DNA from 2 places in the Microbacterium luticellae genome. Region 2 is predicted to be linked to the other one. Evidence: riboswitches for the same ligand, from Rfam matches in the RefSeq annotation. Region 2 holds a riboswitch; the other holds the start of a gene.
What was found. Region 2 has a riboswitch for thiamine pyrophosphate ahead of thiD (bifunctional hydroxymethylpyrimidine kinase/phosphomethylpyrimidine kinase). Riboswitches for the same ligand answer to the same signal wherever they lie in the genome.
Positions count from the first base shown of each region.

Region 1: linked by a shared signal. The riboswitch ahead of ACQUSW_RS06825 (ECF transporter S component) and the one ahead of thiD (bifunctional hydroxymethylpyrimidine kinase/phosphomethylpyrimidine kinase) in region 2 are both predicted to bind thiamine pyrophosphate.

Region 1 is NZ_JBNTKE010000002.1:234,590-242,540, reverse strand. It holds gene ACQUSW_RS06840 (ABC transporter ATP-binding protein) at 1-1,353, shown strand, start outside; gene ACQUSW_RS06835 (ABC transporter ATP-binding protein) at 1,350-3,440, shown strand; gene ACQUSW_RS06830 (D-alanyl-D-alanine carboxypeptidase family protein) at 3,475-5,163, opposite strand; TPP riboswitch at 5,252-5,361, shown strand; gene ACQUSW_RS06825 (ECF transporter S component) at 5,354-5,998, shown strand; gene ACQUSW_RS06820 (ABC transporter ATP-binding protein) at 5,995-7,455, shown strand; gene ACQUSW_RS06815 (energy-coupling factor transporter transmembrane component T family protein) at 7,452-7,951, shown strand, end outside.
Region 2 is NZ_JBNTKE010000006.1:106,216-114,166, reverse strand. It holds gene chrA (chromate efflux transporter) at 100-1,314, opposite strand; gene ACQUSW_RS13020 (CPBP family intramembrane glutamic endopeptidase) at 2,184-2,963, shown strand; gene ACQUSW_RS13015 (amidohydrolase family protein) at 3,264-3,704, shown strand; gene ACQUSW_RS13010 (hypothetical protein) at 3,715-4,719, shown strand; gene ACQUSW_RS13005 (SRPBCC family protein) at 4,686-5,156, opposite strand; gene ACQUSW_RS13000 (hypothetical protein) at 5,419-5,952, shown strand; TPP riboswitch at 6,012-6,103, shown strand; gene thiD (bifunctional hydroxymethylpyrimidine kinase/phosphomethylpyrimidine kinase) at 6,179-7,012, shown strand; gene thiE (thiamine phosphate synthase) at 7,023-7,658, opposite strand; gene thiM (hydroxyethylthiazole kinase) at 7,655-7,951, opposite strand, start outside.

The sequences.
Region 1 (7,951 bases), on a different contig from region 2:
CAGATGCTGGCCATGATGGGCGCAACAATGTTTGTGACAGCGCCGCTGCTGGCCATCGGCGGCATCATTATGGCGGTGCGGCAAGACGTAGGGCTCAGCTGGCTGATCGCTATTTCTGTGCCTGTGCTGTTGGTCTTGGCCATTATTGTGATCAGCCAGATGGTGCCGCTGTTCCGCCGCAACCAGAACATGCTCGACACCATCAACCGCATTATGCGTGAGCAGTTGACAGGCGTGCGCGTCGTGCGCGCCTTTGTTCGCGAGCGGGTAGAAGAAGAACGATTCCGTTCGGCGAACACCGATCTTATGATCGTGGGCCGCAACATCGGATCACTGTTTGTGCTGCTGTTTCCGCTGTTCATGCTTGTTCTTAACGTGACCGTTGTGGGCGTCATCTGGTTTGGTGGCGTGGAGGTCGATGCCGGAAACGTTGAGATCGGTACCCTCTTTGCCTTTATGCAGTACGTGGGGCAGATCATGATGGGCGTGATCATGTCGAGCTTTATGGCCATGATGATTCCGCGCGCCGCGGTCTCTGCCGAACGTATTGGCGAGGTGCTCGAGGCCGAAACTTCGATGGAACGCCCCGAACATGGCATCACTGCTTTTACGGCGCCGGGACAGGTTGTTTTTGACGACGTGGAGTTCACTTATCCCGGAGCCGAAGCACCGGTTCTTACCGGTATAAGCTTTGCTGTGCAACCGGGACAGACCGTCGCGATCGTGGGTTCAACAGGCTCGGGTAAAACAACACTGATCTCGCTCATTCCCCGCCTTTTCGATGTCACTGCAGGTGCTGTGCGAGTGGGCGGCGTCGATGTGCGCGAAGCCGATGTCGACCATCTGTGGCAGAGCATCGGGCTTGTGCCGCAGCGCCCGTTCTTGTTTACAGGAACGGTGGCGTCGAATCTGCGCTACGGCCGTGAAGAGGCATCCGACGACGAACTGTGGAAGGCGCTAGAGATTGCTCAGGGCCGCGACTTTGTCGAAGCGATGCCGGAAGGCCTCCACTCGCGCATCGCTCAGGGCGGCACGAATGTTTCTGGTGGGCAGCGACAGCGTCTCGCCATTGCGCGGGCGATTGTGCACCAGCCCGACATCTTGCTCTTTGACGACTCATTCTCGGCACTCGACCTGACGACCGATGCACGGTTGCGGCAGGCGCTCTGGCGTGAACTGCCGAACGTGACCAAGGTGGTTGTCGCGCAGCGTATTTCGACAATTACCGACGCCGACCAGATCGTTGTTCTCGACGGCGGCACCATGGTGGGCGCGGGAACACACAGCGAACTGCTGGCCACCAATGAGACCTATCAAGAGATCGTCGAATCGCAGCTGGGGGTAGACGCATGAGCGACAGCCGCGAAAACGCGACCGTAGAAATCGACGACGAGCGCGAAAAAGAACTCGCCGAGCAGGCACGCCAAGACGGTGGCGGCTGGGACGGACCAGCCGCCGGAAAAGCCGACCACTTTTGGCCGAGCTTTACCCGCATGATTGGGCTGCTCAAACCCTCGGCAATCTGGCTCGCCCTGGTTTCGCTGTGTGGAGCGATCGGTGTTGTACTCGCTGTTATCGCACCGAAGGTGCTGGGTGAGGCCACCAACGCTGTGTACGAGGGCTTTATTTCGCGTGCGCTGGGTAGCGATATGGCGGGATTCCCCGGTTTTCCTGCCGGAACCTCACGCGAAGAGGTCGTTGACGCTCTGCGGCAGGCAGGGCAAGACACCTTTGCCGACATGGTCGGCGCCATGGACAACTTCTCTGTCGGCGCTGGTGTCGACTTTGACCGCCTGCGCTCCATCATTGTTGGCGTTCTGGCCATCTATGTCGGTTCTGCACTGCTGTCGTGGCTGCAGGGCTACGTGATCAACGTCATTATGGTGCGCACCATGTGGCGCCTGCGTGAAGACGTCGAAGCGAAGATCAACCGTTTGCCGCTGGCCTACTTCGACCGTGTGCAGCGCGGTGAGCTTATCTCGCGCGTGACTAACGACATCGACAACATCACCCAGACCATGCAGCAGTCGCTCTCGGGCGCACTCACCTCGATTCTTACCGTGGTCGGTGTGCTGGTGATGATGTTCTCGATTTCGTGGCAGCTGGCACTCGTAGCGCTCATTGCGCTGCCGCTTATGGGCGTCATTTTCGGAATCATCGGCCCGCGCTCGCAAAAGGCTTTCGGTGTGCAGTGGCGCAAGGTGGGCCGCTTGAACGCCCGCGTCGAAGAAGCATTCTCGGGGCACGCACTCGTGAAGGTTTTTGGCCGCGAGCAAGATGCGCTTGACCGCTTTCAAGAAGAAAACGAAGAACTCTTTGAAGCCAGCTTTAAAGCACAGTTCCTCTCGGGCATCATCATGCCGGCCATGACGTTTGTCGGCAGCCTCACGTATGTGGGCATTGCTGTGCTGGGCGGGCTCATGGTTGCCAGCGGCAACCTGCGCCTGGGCGATGTGCAGGCGTTTATCCAGTATTCGCAGCAATTCACGCAACCGTTGAGCGAACTGGGTGGCATGGCCGCCGTTGTGCAGTCGGGGACGGCCTCGGCCGAGCGGGTGTTCGACTTCCTCGACGCCGAAGAGCAAGATCCGGATGCCGATGACGCACCGACCGTGGATGAGGGCCAGGGCGTGATCGAATTCGATGGCGTGAGTTTCTCATATAGCGACGACCAGCCACTGATCAGCGACCTGTCGTTCCGGGTGGAACCCGGGCAAACAGTGGCGATTGTCGGGCCGACCGGGGCGGGGAAAACAACGCTGGTCAACCTGATCATGCGTTTTTATGAGCTTGACGGTGGCCGTATCTTGCTCGACGGGCAGAACATTGCCGAGATGACCCGCGAAGACCTGCGCTCACGCACAGGCATGGTGTTGCAAGACCCGTGGCTTTTTGCCGGAACGATTCTGGAGAATATTCGCTACGGCAAGTCGACCGCCAGCGATGCTGAGGTGTATGCGGCCGCAGAAGCGACGTATGTCGACCGTTTTGTGCATGCGCTGCCCGAGGGCTATGACACGGTTCTCGAAGAAGACGCATCGAATGTTTCGGCCGGTGAGCGCCAGCTGATCACGATCGCGCGGGCGTTTGTCTCTGAGCCGTCGATTCTCATTCTTGATGAGGCGACCTCGGCCGTCGATACGCGTACCGAACTCTTGCTACAGAACGCCATGGCCGCGCTGCGCGAGGGTCGCACATCGTTCGTGATCGCCCACCGGTTGTCAACGATTCGTGACGCCGACCTCATTCTGGTGATGGAGCACGGCGATATTGTAGAAAAGGGCAACCACGAAGAACTGATTGCTGCGCGCGGAGCCTATTGGCGGCTGTATCAGTCACAGTTTGAAGAGGCTGCCACCGATATCGATGCCGAAGAGGCGATGACAGGGTCGCTGCCCGTGGTTACTGCCGACGAGGCAGCACCAGGGTCACCTGCGTAATCCCCTGCGCAACGGCCCTGCTTAGTTCACGCCTCTAGCCGGTGAGACCGAGGAGTTCGAGCGGGTGTGTGAGGCGCCACCACAGGCTGGGGTCGGGTACATCGTTTGTGAGCACCACATCGACCGTGGCCGTGTTGATGGGGCCGGTCACGCTCAGAGTGCCGACGCTGCTGCCACGCTGACGGTCGTTGCCGACAGTCAATTCGGTGTCGACCGTGGGCGTTGCGGCGTTCCACAGTACGACCTGTGCAGCGTCGCGCGTAACGATGTCGGCAGAGGATCCCCAGGGTGTTTCGATGCTGCCAACGGGTGTTTCGGCGGCAATCGTGGGCGCTTCAGCCTGCGCGTGTAGCTGGGCTTCTGCCTGCCGGTACAGGTCGCGGGTGACGTCGACTCGGGCGTCACTGTCTTCTTGACCAAGAACAGAAATGAAGATGCGCACGGTGGCATCGCCAATCGTGACTTCCTTGGCGGAGAGCAGGTTGTAGTGGTCGTCGTTGGTGCCGGTTTTTACGCCCAGCATCCCGGGGTCACTGAGCAGTCGGTTGGTGTTCTTGACCTCGCCGGCCCCCGGAATCTCGGTCTCTTGTGTCGCAACGATGGGGCCCAGCACGGGGTGTTCTACGGCGAGTTCTGCCAGTTGCAGTAGCGATCGCGGCGTTGCCGTATTGCCCCAGCCGATCCCCGAGGGGTTTTCCAGCTCGACGCCGCTAATGCCCTGTTCGGCCAGCCACTCCTCGCCGGCGACAACAAAGTCGTCGTCGCTGCCCCAAATTTCTTGCGAGAGCCTATCGGCATAGTTATTGGCAGAGCCGAGCATGATGCCTTCAATGAGCTGATATTCGCTCAGGCTGCCGTCGACGGGAACATCTAACGCCGACTGGTCACTCCACAGGTACTGCCAAAAGTCGTAGCTGTCTTCTTCGGTGAAAAAGAACTCGGGGCCGGTCTCGCCCTCTTCTAGCGGAAGCGCATCGAGGGCGGCGAGCACCGTGACGACCTTGGTGATGCTGGCCATGGGTGTGGGTTCTTCTGACGACGCGACAGCGTTGATGTTTTCTACCCCCACCGCTGCGCTGCCACGCTCGGGCCACGTAAACGAGGCCGCTGGAGCAGGGGCCGCGGTAACGCTGAGCGACGTCACTGTGGGGGCAACAGCATCGAGTGGCCATAGCGCCGCGGCAGCACCATAGGCTGCTGCCGAAACCACCGTGATGAGGGGCGGCAAAAAAACGCTCGGGCGTTTCCACTGTGACCGCTCAGGAAAGTCGGCGAGTAGGTCGGCAGACGCCCGATGTCCGGGGGGAAGAGGGCCTAAAGATGCTCCTGCGCCCGGTAACCCGGTGACTGTTGATTCGTCGACCCACGACAATGCCATACCGGATGCTACCGCGTTGGCCTGGGGCTCTGACAGCTCAGGCTTGTGCGCCACTTCTTCTACCGGATCAGCAGGTTCTTCACTACTGAGCACGCCGAAAGTGGCCGTGAGCACGCCGGGTTCGGGGGCGTCGCCCTGCGTTATGGGCGGCGTGGGGGCTGCGGCATCCGGAAACAGTGTGTCGTTGTGGAAGGGCGAGGTAAAAAGCGCAGGAGGTTGCTCAAATAACCCCTCGGGCGGTGGATCGTTGGGTGTCTGTGACGCAGCTGCTTCGCGGGCAGCGCGCGACTCCCGACGTGTCCTGTGCCGTGGGGGAGGAGCGGCAGCGGTGTCGTCGACGGTCATCGCTTTCTACGGTACCTAACTCCACCTGAGTGCGGGAGTCGAATAAATACATACCGGATGCCACCCGAGATAAAGCGGGCTATGCTGGCAGCACAACCACGGGAGTCCGGTATTTCGGGCTGAGAGGAAGCGACCCGCGCTTCGACCGTCGAACCTGATCTGGATCATGCCAGCGCAGGGAGGAGAGTATATGAGTACGTCTACGTCACCCATCCGTACCGTGCAGGAGCACGGTGATTCTGCGAAACAATCGCGCTCGCTGCGGTGGCGCGTTGTTGACATCGTTGTAGCCAGCGTTATCGCCGTGGCCTGCGCCGCCGTGTTTCTCGTGTGGAACGTGGGCTACGAGGTGCCCAGCGCGTTCTTGAAGCCGCTTGTGCCCGGATTGCAGGGTCTGTTGGCGGGGCCGTGGCTCTTTGCCGGTGTGCTGGGCGCGATCATTATTCGTAAACCGGGCGCAGCCCTGTATACCGAATTGGTAGCGGCCACTATCTCTGCCCTGGTGGGTAACTCGTGGGGTCCGCTCACCATCGCCTCAGGAATCGTGCAGGGGCTGGGTGCTGAGCTGATCTTCCTCGCGTTTCTCTATGGCGTGTGGCGTTTGCCGGTTGTTTTGCTTGCCGGGGCCGGAACAGGCCTGGCGTGCGGCATTAACGACCGCATTCTCTGGTATCCGGGCGCCGACACACTGTTTACTACCGTCTATATTTCGTCAACAACCATCTCGGGCATTGTGATCGCAGGTCTCGGGTCGTGGCTGATTGCGCGTGCTCTGGCAGCCACCGGCGCTCTCAACCGATTCGCTGCCGGCCGCGAAACAACCGCCCGGGTATGACCGCATCGGGTTCTCCCGCACGTCTGGAGGCCCACGGTTGGGGGTGGCGCTATGCCACTCGCCGGGCGTGGGCCCTGCGTGATGTGAGCGTTCGCATCGAACCGGGCGAGCGCGTGCTGCTGCTCGGTGCATCGGGATCGGGTAAGTCGACGCTTCTGCAGGGTTTCGGCGGTGTTCTCGGCGGCGCCGATGAGGGTGAGGAGCAGGGCGCTGTGCTGGTTGATGGCGCCGCGGCCAGCAGCATCCGGGGTCGTGTGGGGATGGTTTTGCAAGATCCCGATACCCAGACGATTCTGGCGCGCGTGGGTGATGACGTTGCCTTCGGCTGCGAAAACTTAGGTGTTGCGCGTGACGACATTTGGTCGCGCGTGCACGAGGCTTTGCACCGGGTGGGGCTGGATGTTGCTCTTGACCGGTCGACGTCAGCGCTATCGGGTGGACAAAAGCAGCGACTGGCTCTTGCCGGTGTGCTGGCGATGCAGCCCGGCGCTATTTTGCTCGACGAGCCGACCGCCAACCTCGACCCAGAGGGCGTTACGGAGGTGCGTGATGCTGTCGCGGCGGCGCTGGAGGCGACCGGCGCAACCCTCGTGGTAATTGAGCACCGCATCGAGGCGTGGCTGCCCGTGGTCGACCGCGTGATTGTGCTGGGCCGCGACGGCGACAGCACCGTGGTAATTGCCGATGGCAGTCCACGTGAGGTGCTCGAAGAGCGCGGTGCAGAGCTGGCCGTGGCGGGCGTGTGGGTTCCGGGGCATCCGCCCGCCTGGCCCGCAGCACCCCAGAAGCCTGCGGGCGAAGTGCTCATAGAGACGCACGAGCTGACCGTGTCTCGGCAGCGCGGCGTGCCTGTTGCTGGTCCGTTCACGCAGCAGGTGCGTGCGGGTGAGGCCGTTGCCATCGTGGGGCCCAATGGTGCGGGTAAATCGACGCTCGGTCTCACCATGGCCGGCCTTATTTCTGGCGAGAACGGTAGCGTGCAGGCTTCGGTGGCACTTCGAGGTAGCGAAAGCAGCAACCCTTTTCGATGGTCGTCGCGTGCACTCCTCACCCGCATCGGAACAGTGCTGCAGAGCCCCGAACACCAGTTGCTGGCGAAAACGGTGCGCGAAGAACTCGCGATCGGTCCGCGCGCACTGGGGCTGACCGACCAAGAAATCACTGACCGCACCGACGAACTACTCGAACGCCTACGGCTAGCCCGGCTTGCCGAAGCAAACCCCTACACACTCTCGGGTGGCGAGAAGCGACGCCTCACCGTCGCCGCCATGCTGGCGACCAGACCCCGGATGCTGGTGCTTGACGAACCCACCTTCGGCCAAGACTCCCGCACGTGGGCCGAACTCGTGGCGCTCATCGCCAGTATTCGCGACCAGGGGGCGGGTGTTGTTGCAATCACGCATGACCGCGATGTTGTGCGTGCCCTGCAGGCGCGAGCGATCGAGGTGGCAGCATGAGCATTATGACAGCGCCCGAGCGCCGCATCCAGCGCCGCGGACCGATCGCTGGCCGCAGTGCGCTCGCAAAATTGGCTGCAGCCCTGCTCGTGAGTGTGCCGCTCGTCGTGAGCATCGACGTACTCTCGGCCACCGTTGCACTGGCACTTGAGATACCGATCCTTGTGCTCTCGGGCCTGACGCTCCGGGAATTCTGGTTACGCACGGCAGTGCTGTGGTTTGCTGCCCCCACCGGTGCATTAACCATTGCGCTCTACGGTGAAACCAGCGGCACCGTGCATTTTCAGTGGCTGTTTATGCAGGTCAGCGATGGTTCGCTGGCGCTCGCAGCAGCTACGGGCGTGCGTATTCTTGCTATCGGCTTGCCCGCCATCTGTCTCTTCGCCACCGTTGACCCGACCGACCTGGCCGACGACCTCGCGCAGCGTGCCCGACTACCCGCCCGTTTTGTGCTCGGTGCGCTGGCGGGAATGCGCATGCTGGGGTTGCTTGTTGA
Region 2 (7,951 bases):
CCTCGATCGAAGCAGACTTGGACTCAACCAAACCTTCAGCAGACCCGGCGTGTTTTTCGCATCGCAGACCGGATTGTCCTGAGTATCGGCGTTGCGTGTTTAGAGTAGCAATGCTCCGGCTCCTGCTGCCCCGAGTACCACCGCCCATACCGGTATCTCCCAGGAAATAAGCGCGACAAACGCTAGTGCCACCACAACGAGTGATGTCGCATTCGTGACGCCCTCGGTAAATACGGGGTCGTACAGTGCAGCGGCGAGCAGCCCGACGACGCCGGCGTTCACGCCCATCAGCACCCGCTGCACTCTCGGCGCACGACGCAACCGCTCCCAGAAGGGCAGCACACCCATCACGAGTAGTGCAGACGGCAGAAAGATCGCGAGCAGCGCGATGGATGCGCCAAGCAGCTCGTTCGGGCCACGCGTGGTGACCGCTCCTAGAAAAGCGGCGAAGGTAAACAGCGGCCCCGGCACCGCCTGCGCGGCACCATACCCGGCAAGAAAAGCCCCTGACTCCACCAGCCCAGTTTGTACTGTTTCGGCTTGCACGAGCGGGAGCACGACATGCCCGCCGCCGAACACGAGCGCGCCCGCACGATAGAAGGTGTCGATCAGGCCCACTGTGGCATTTCCGGTGAGCACGGCAAGAATCGGCAACCCTGCGAGTAGCATGACGAACACAGCCAGGCTCACGCATCCGACTGCGGGCCGCAAGCGCACCCGGAGACGCGATTCATCATTCTCAGCTGTGCTCGGAGATCGACACACGAAGAACCCCGTGACCCCGGCCAAGACCATTGCGCCGATCATCGTCAGCGGGCCGGGCACGAGCAACACGACAGTGAACACTGCGACAGCAATTGTCACTCGTCGCGCATCGGGCGTGAGCGACTTCACCATGCCGAGCACAGCATGAGCCACGACCGCTACCGCCCCAGCCTTCAGTCCCAACACCCACCCTGCCTGCGAAACGTCGCCAAGGGTCGATACGCCAAGCGCGAACCCGAACAGTAATGCCGCAGAGGGCAGTGTGAAACCGAGCCATGCGCCGACAAGACCAAGGACTCCGGCTTTCTGCAAACCAATCGCCATACCGACCTGGCTCGACGCTGGGCCGGGAAGGAACTGGTACAACGCGACAAGATCCGCATACGCCCGATCACTCAGCCACTTGCGCCGCTCGACGAACTCGGCTCGGAAATATCCAAGATGAGCGATCGGGCCACCGAACGACGTACACCCTAACCTCAAGAACACCAGAAAGACCAGCAATGCCCCACTGAAGCCAGCTCGACGGGCACCTTCTGCAGATAACATCTCTTTCTCAGCATGCGACACGATCCAAGACTGTTGGTACTCGCCGCGCTACATTCACGCAATATTCATTCGCCGTTCAGGATCCCTCTCCCACTAATCTGAGCCTTCTCCACGGCACAGCGAGATTCTAAGGCCAACGGGCTGACTTCCGCTGCGGGTGGAGTCTATCGGTCGGCTGCAGCAGCGTCAGAAGGACGGAAAGTCAGAGGCCAACTCAACCCTGTCAATACGCTCCCTGGTGCCGACACGCTTCGCATGGGCGAGCAAGACCGCCTGGAGGAGGTGATGAAGTGGCTGGTTGTGAAGTCGTCTGAGACCAGGAAGATGAGCGAGCGTGGCCCTCGCTCCGACTGGAAGTTCGCCGTCGACTATCTCGAGCGGACTGGTTATCCGCTGCCGTCGATGGGTGGAATACGCGGCTGTTATGACCATCGCCCATCCTCATCGTTGGGCCCCTGTCTTCGCAGAGATGCGTGCGCACCTGAACGCCGTTGGTCTCCAGACCGACGATAACCTGCACTCGCATCTCAAACCGGTTCGCTCCGCAAGCGACGCCATTGTCGCCTCTCATGCCCGTGCTCGCTGCCGCGGTCAGCCCGCAGGGTCGCTTCGCGGCGCGATCAAGTCCCACGGTGCCCATCGCCGCAGGCAGTGACTTAGTGCTCCTGCTGGTGGGAGTTTGGGTGTCTAGACGCTTTGCCTTCGCGCTTTACCGACTCTTGGGGCTCGACGATTACCGTTAGTTTTCGGTTTCGCGCTGGAGTGCATTCTGATCGTTGGCGTGCCGTCCATATCGGTATCGCTTTTGCTGTGGCGACTAAAGCCATATGCCGACACCGATGCGTGCGCGTGATCGTAGGATCAGGTCTGTGGCCAGACAGACAGATGTGGCGCGCGGCTGGACGATTATGGTCGTCCGCCTGTCGACGCTCGTGCTGTTTTCTTTGTTCGTATGGATGATATTGCGGTCGGTGAACCCAAGTGCCGCCTTTCCTCCGACCATGGTGTGGGCAAACCTTGCGCTTTTGCCAGTGAACGTTGTTTGCTTCGTGCTTGTGCGCCGCTGGTACCGCGCCGACAACAAAAATTTTTCTGACGTGCTCGGTATTCAAATAGGCCGCGTGGGGCGCGATGTGCTGTGGGGCCTGCTGTGGCTTTTTGTCATGAACATCCCGTTCAGTCTGGTCGTCGCGGGCACCGTGTTTGCTATGTATGGGGCCGATGCGCCTCGGGCATTTGAGACCATTTTTTACAATGCAAACGATGATGTGATCACGAGCCCTGCGTGGGCACTCGCAGTTGCGATAATCAGTGTCATACCGTTCATGCTGATCAACGCGCCGACCGAGGAACTGGTATACCGGGGCTATGCTCTCACCGGCATCTCCCGTCGGTTCGGACCAACAATCGGTGTGCCCTCTACTTCGCTGCTATTTGGTGCGCAACACGTTCTCTTTGCTGCAAGTGCGTCGGGAATGCTCGTTTATTTCATCGCCTTCACCGTATGGGGCGCGATCGCTGCGGTTATCGCTCGCCGTCAAGGGCGTCTGTTTCCCATCGTGATCGCACACTGGCTCATCAATATCATGATGTCGGCACCGGGGATTATTTTCCCTGCCCTCGCGCTTGCCGGCTTCGCCGTGTTCTAGCGCGGCAACTCACGACGCTCACGTGTGTCGGTGCTCGCGGCGGCCGGGCAAGGATATTCCACGTGACTGATCGATGAAGCGTCGATGACAATGAGCTAGCTGCGGCCCGTGGCTTCGTGTCACAGGTTTGCGGGTGTCCAGAGCCGCACCTACCCGACCACCGCATTCGTTTCATAGGTGCCGTGAAATAGTAGCGTTCCCGTGCGCGGACGACAGTTTCATAATTGTGAAATCGGGCTCGGTATGGTGTGCGGTACAGCGGAGTTCCGCTTACGTTGTGTCTTTCTATGAGGAGCAGCTATGAAACTCCGTTTAGCTACGGCTGTGGTCGCCGCTTTTGTGCTCGCGTTTACGGCAACCGGATGCGCCGCCGAAGCGCCCGTCTCGCCGAAGGCAGATGCTGATTCTGGCGCTGTAACAAGTGAGCAGGCACCAGAAGAAGTGGTCGAGGTGCTTAATGATGCGCTCAGCGGGCCCGATGCAGACGGTGATGACGACCGTGCCTTCGGGGCAACGCGAGAAATGGTCATCGAGGCAGTGGAAAAGACGTTCAAGAGTAAGAATGCGCGCGCTACGTGGGACGACACCATACTCAGGGTAGAACTCGACGGCAGCGTCGACGACCCGGTCGCTTCTTTGCCCTGCAGCGCTCTAGAGGCCTTGCTGGCCGACGGTGAGGCAGCAGTGATCGTCTTCGAAGACGGCGACCTCATTTGTGCCGACCGCTACAACAATGGCTAAGGCGCGCGGTATGAAGCGTTCACACTGGTGGTTGCTCGGCGGAGGACTGGTTGTTGTTGCACTCGGGGCGGCAGCGGCCGTTGTCATTCCGCAGGTGTTGCATCAGCAGCGAGTAGCGCAATACAACGAAACCGTGGAGCAGATTAATACTGCTTTTGCCCAAACCCAACATGCTCAGCTCGAGACCGACAGGGCAATAGTGCTGTATGCCCTGCAGCTCGATGAGGCACACGCTTTTCAGGCCGTTGTTGAAGAGCTTGCTGGCTATAGCGATCACTACTTTTCTACCGAGAGTCTGGCTGCGCTTGCCGGCGCGAACGAGAGTCTTCTGTCTCGGCTTGCCGATGACGAACTGGAAGAGGCCGAACACGATCTTATTGCGCAGGCGCGCAGCATGATCGACGAGCACGGGTACGTGTGGCAGACCGATTTTCTCAACCTCGACATCGATGCGGTAGAACAACTTTTGTCGCCAGCCAGTGCCACAACACCGACTCCTGTGGCCGATGACCAGGTAACGACAGCAGTGCTCGAAGATGCCCGCGACGTTCTCGAGGCTGCGCTCGAAGAAAAACAGCAGGTCGATCAGCAGTTAACGGTGGCGCGCGAGAGGGCACAATCGCTCATCGATGAATTGGAGGCAGCCCTCGTGCCGCTGACACAGTGTGCTTTCGAGGCGCCCGATCAGGCCGAGCAGGTGCTGGTGATGTATCCGGATGCCGCAGTCGAGGCGGTAACGCAGTTGCGCGACTCGGCAGCGATGGCCGCCGCATCGGTCGACGCCAAAGTGTTCACCACCAATGACGATTACGCTGTCGTGCCGGTGATAGGCGAACCCGATGCTGACAAGCCGAGCTTCGCGGCCACTGATTCGTGGCGTGCAACTGTCATCGCCACGCATCTGACGAAGTACTCCAATGCGATCACAGCAGCATGGATTACTGACGCGGGTAGCCTCGAAGACGCTTTAGGATTCAACCCTTATCTTCCGTTTTTTGCGCTGGCAGCACCGTAGGCTTCGCGCAGCAGTGTGGCGTTTCTTATGTGAATGAGGCGTCGCACATAGGGCACCAGTATGAGGCGTTCGGCGAGGGACCCGAAGACGGGTGATGCGAGCGTGATGGTGTCTGTCATGCGGCATCCGGTGTCTGTGTCTTCGAAAATGTGCTCATGGTGAAACGACCGGAAAGGGCCGCGCACCTGCTCGTCGACAAAACGGTGCGGGTGGTCGAGGGCCGTGATTTTTGACGTCATAGTGAACCAGATGCCGAAGTGGCGGGCGCGCCATGTCACCGTTTGGCCCAGACCGATTTTTCCTGAGGTCACGCCATTGATAGCGCGTTCGCCCGACTGGCTCATCGAATCGATATGGGCGTCGATATCGAGCGAAATGTCGAACATTGCGGCAGCGTGTGCCGAGCATTCGGTAACAACAGTGAAGCTCGAAGCCATAGCGCTGACTGTAGTCGAGCACCCTGAAAAGGTTGCCGAAAACAGGGTGATCGCCGAGATCCACACGATTGGGCCTGAATTGTGCGTCATTCGGCAATTTTGCTGTTTTCGGCAAACGGGGAGCGGGTGGCCCCGGATGCTACCCACCGCACCGGTTTAAGAATGGTTTAAGGGCTGGTGGCTATGGTTTTTGCACGCGCAGATCGAAGGTCGTGCGAACCGAAGCCTGTCGGCACAGGGGTGTGTTTGTGGAGAGGGAATCATGAGCATTTTCACGAAGATGCGGAATGCGTTCGGCGGGGGCGTCAGCATAAAGATTGAGATGCCGCGCGATTTCGCATGGGAAGACAAAGTGATTCCTGTGCAGGTGCATGTGACTGGCCACGGTACCGAGCCGCGGGTGATCGACGAGCTGCGGTTTCATTTTTTTGACGAAAAGCAGGGCACCCGGTCGAACAGTGGTGAAGAAAACGGCATTAACTATCACTGGGTGATGGACGACCCGATCGATGTGCCGGCGGGTGCTTCGGTGACGGAAACGGTCGAGATGCCGCTGCCGTTTGATGTTGATGCGATCGCCGAGGCATCGGCAGAGCTTGGCCAGGGTTCGTCGATGACCGAGAAGGTTTTGGGAAGCATTATGCGCGGCGCCATGCGCCCACCCACTCATATTGAATGGTTTCGCACGAGTGTTGCCGCCAAGGTGGAGGGTGCACGCTTTACAGCAAAGGCATCGAAGAAGCTTCGCTGCCGAAATGCTCGCGGCCATTTTTCTGTCGGACCGGTCCGCTTCTAGCAGCATCCGGTATCTGGCCCACCACGCGCTGCACACGGCGCTGGCGTTCGGCTAAGCTCGCTCACGACACGGGGTGCCCGCACGGGCTGAGAACACACCCGAAGAACCTGACCGAGTTCGCACTTGCGTAGGGATGTCGACTGCACTGCCCCGAGTGGTTGCTGTTGTGCAGCATCCGGGATTGTGTGGCACTTCTGCGTTGCGTCTCGGCGTGAGCGGAGAAAATATGCGCACTGCAGCTGTACCGAATATTTTGTCGATTGCCGGAACAGATCCGACGGGTGGGGCCGGTATTCACGCCGACCTCAAGGCTTTTTCGGCGCAGGGCGCCTATGGCATGAGTGTGATTACGGCTGTGGTGGCGCAGAACACGCGGGGTGTGCACAGTTTTGTTGCGCTGGAGCCGGCATTTGTTGCCGACCAGTTAGCGAGTGTTTTTGATGATGTGCGGGTGGATGCGGTCAAGATCGGAATGGTTGCGAATGCCGAAATCGCAGCGGTTATTGCCGAAGCTCTCGACCGGTACGAGCATGGCCCAGTGGTTGTGGATCCGGTAATGGTGGCAAAGAGTGGTGACCATTTGCTGGCACCGGATGCCGTTGCCACCGTGCGCGAACTGCTGGTGCCGCGTTCGACCGTGATCACCCCGAATCTGCCGGAAGCCGCCGTGCTCGCCCAGTCGGCGCGCGCAGCGACAAGCCTGACAGAAATGCGCGAGATTGTTCCGGCACTGCACGAAATCGGTGCGCCGTGGGTGCTGCTGAAGGGCGGGCATCTGCCCGACGCGCCGACCAGCACCGATCTGCTGAGCCATACGGGCACGCGCGAGCAGCCGATAGAGTTCACTGCCACGCGCGTACACACGAATAACAATCATGGAACCGGATGCACCCTGTCGGCCGCCATCGCTGCGCTGCTACCGCGACACGACATGGCCGCGAGCGTGCGTGCCGCGAAGGCATACCTGACTGCTGCGCTGCAGCATGCCGATGCGCTTGACGTGGGCTCGGGCCACGGCCCCGTGCACCATTTTCATGCACTGTGGGCCGCGGGGGCCTAACCCCACGTAGCTAACCCCACGCGCGAACGAATGCGTCGGCGGTGGCGCGGGCATCGTCGGCTGCGCAGATGGCTGATACGACGGCAACACCTGCCGCGCCGGCCCGGCGCAGGGGAGCGATGTCGCTGAGCTTCACGCCCCCGATAGCGACGCACGGCACGGTGTTCGTGCCAGCCAGCTGCGCGAAACCGTCTATGCCGAGTGCGGGCGGGTGGTCGGGTTTTGTTGAGGTGGGTCGAATAACGCCCACTCCCAGGTAGTCGACGGTTCCGGGTGGCCACTGCGCGACAGTGTTGAAGTGTTCGCGAGTGTTGGCGGTGAGGCCAATAATCGCATCGGGGCCGAGGAGGTCGCGCGCGCGAGGTGCCGAGTCGTCGCTTTGCCCCACGTGCAGGCCGTCGAGCGCGATGCCACGCTGGCGGGCGGCGACGGCAACATCGAGTCGGTCGTTGATGAGTAGCCGTGCCCGCCCGGCGATGACACCGGCCAATGCTTCTAGAGTGCGCAGCTGCGTCGCGGCATCCGAATTTTTATCGCGCAGCTGTACCGTGCTCACCCCTGCGTCGACGGCGCACCGCACGGTTTTGATGACTCCGCGCTCGCCGCAGAGCGCCTGGTCGGTGACCAGGTAGATGCCGTATGTCATGACGACAGCGCTGTTTCGGCAGCCGAGAAGCGTGTGCGGGCGTCGGCGTCGATATCGTCGGCGGTGATGGCGCTCAGCTGGTCGAGCAGGTGCACGGCAAAGCTGCCCGGATGCCTGGCAGCCTGCGCCGCACGCTCGGCTGCAACACCGTACACAATATGTGCGGCCGTGACGGCGGTGAGGGGTGATTCTTCGCCGCGTGCGGCGAGAAAAGCGGCCACGAGTGCGCCGAGCGCACACCCGCCGCCGGTGACTTTGGTGAGCAGGGCGCTGCCGTTGGCGACGCGGATGAT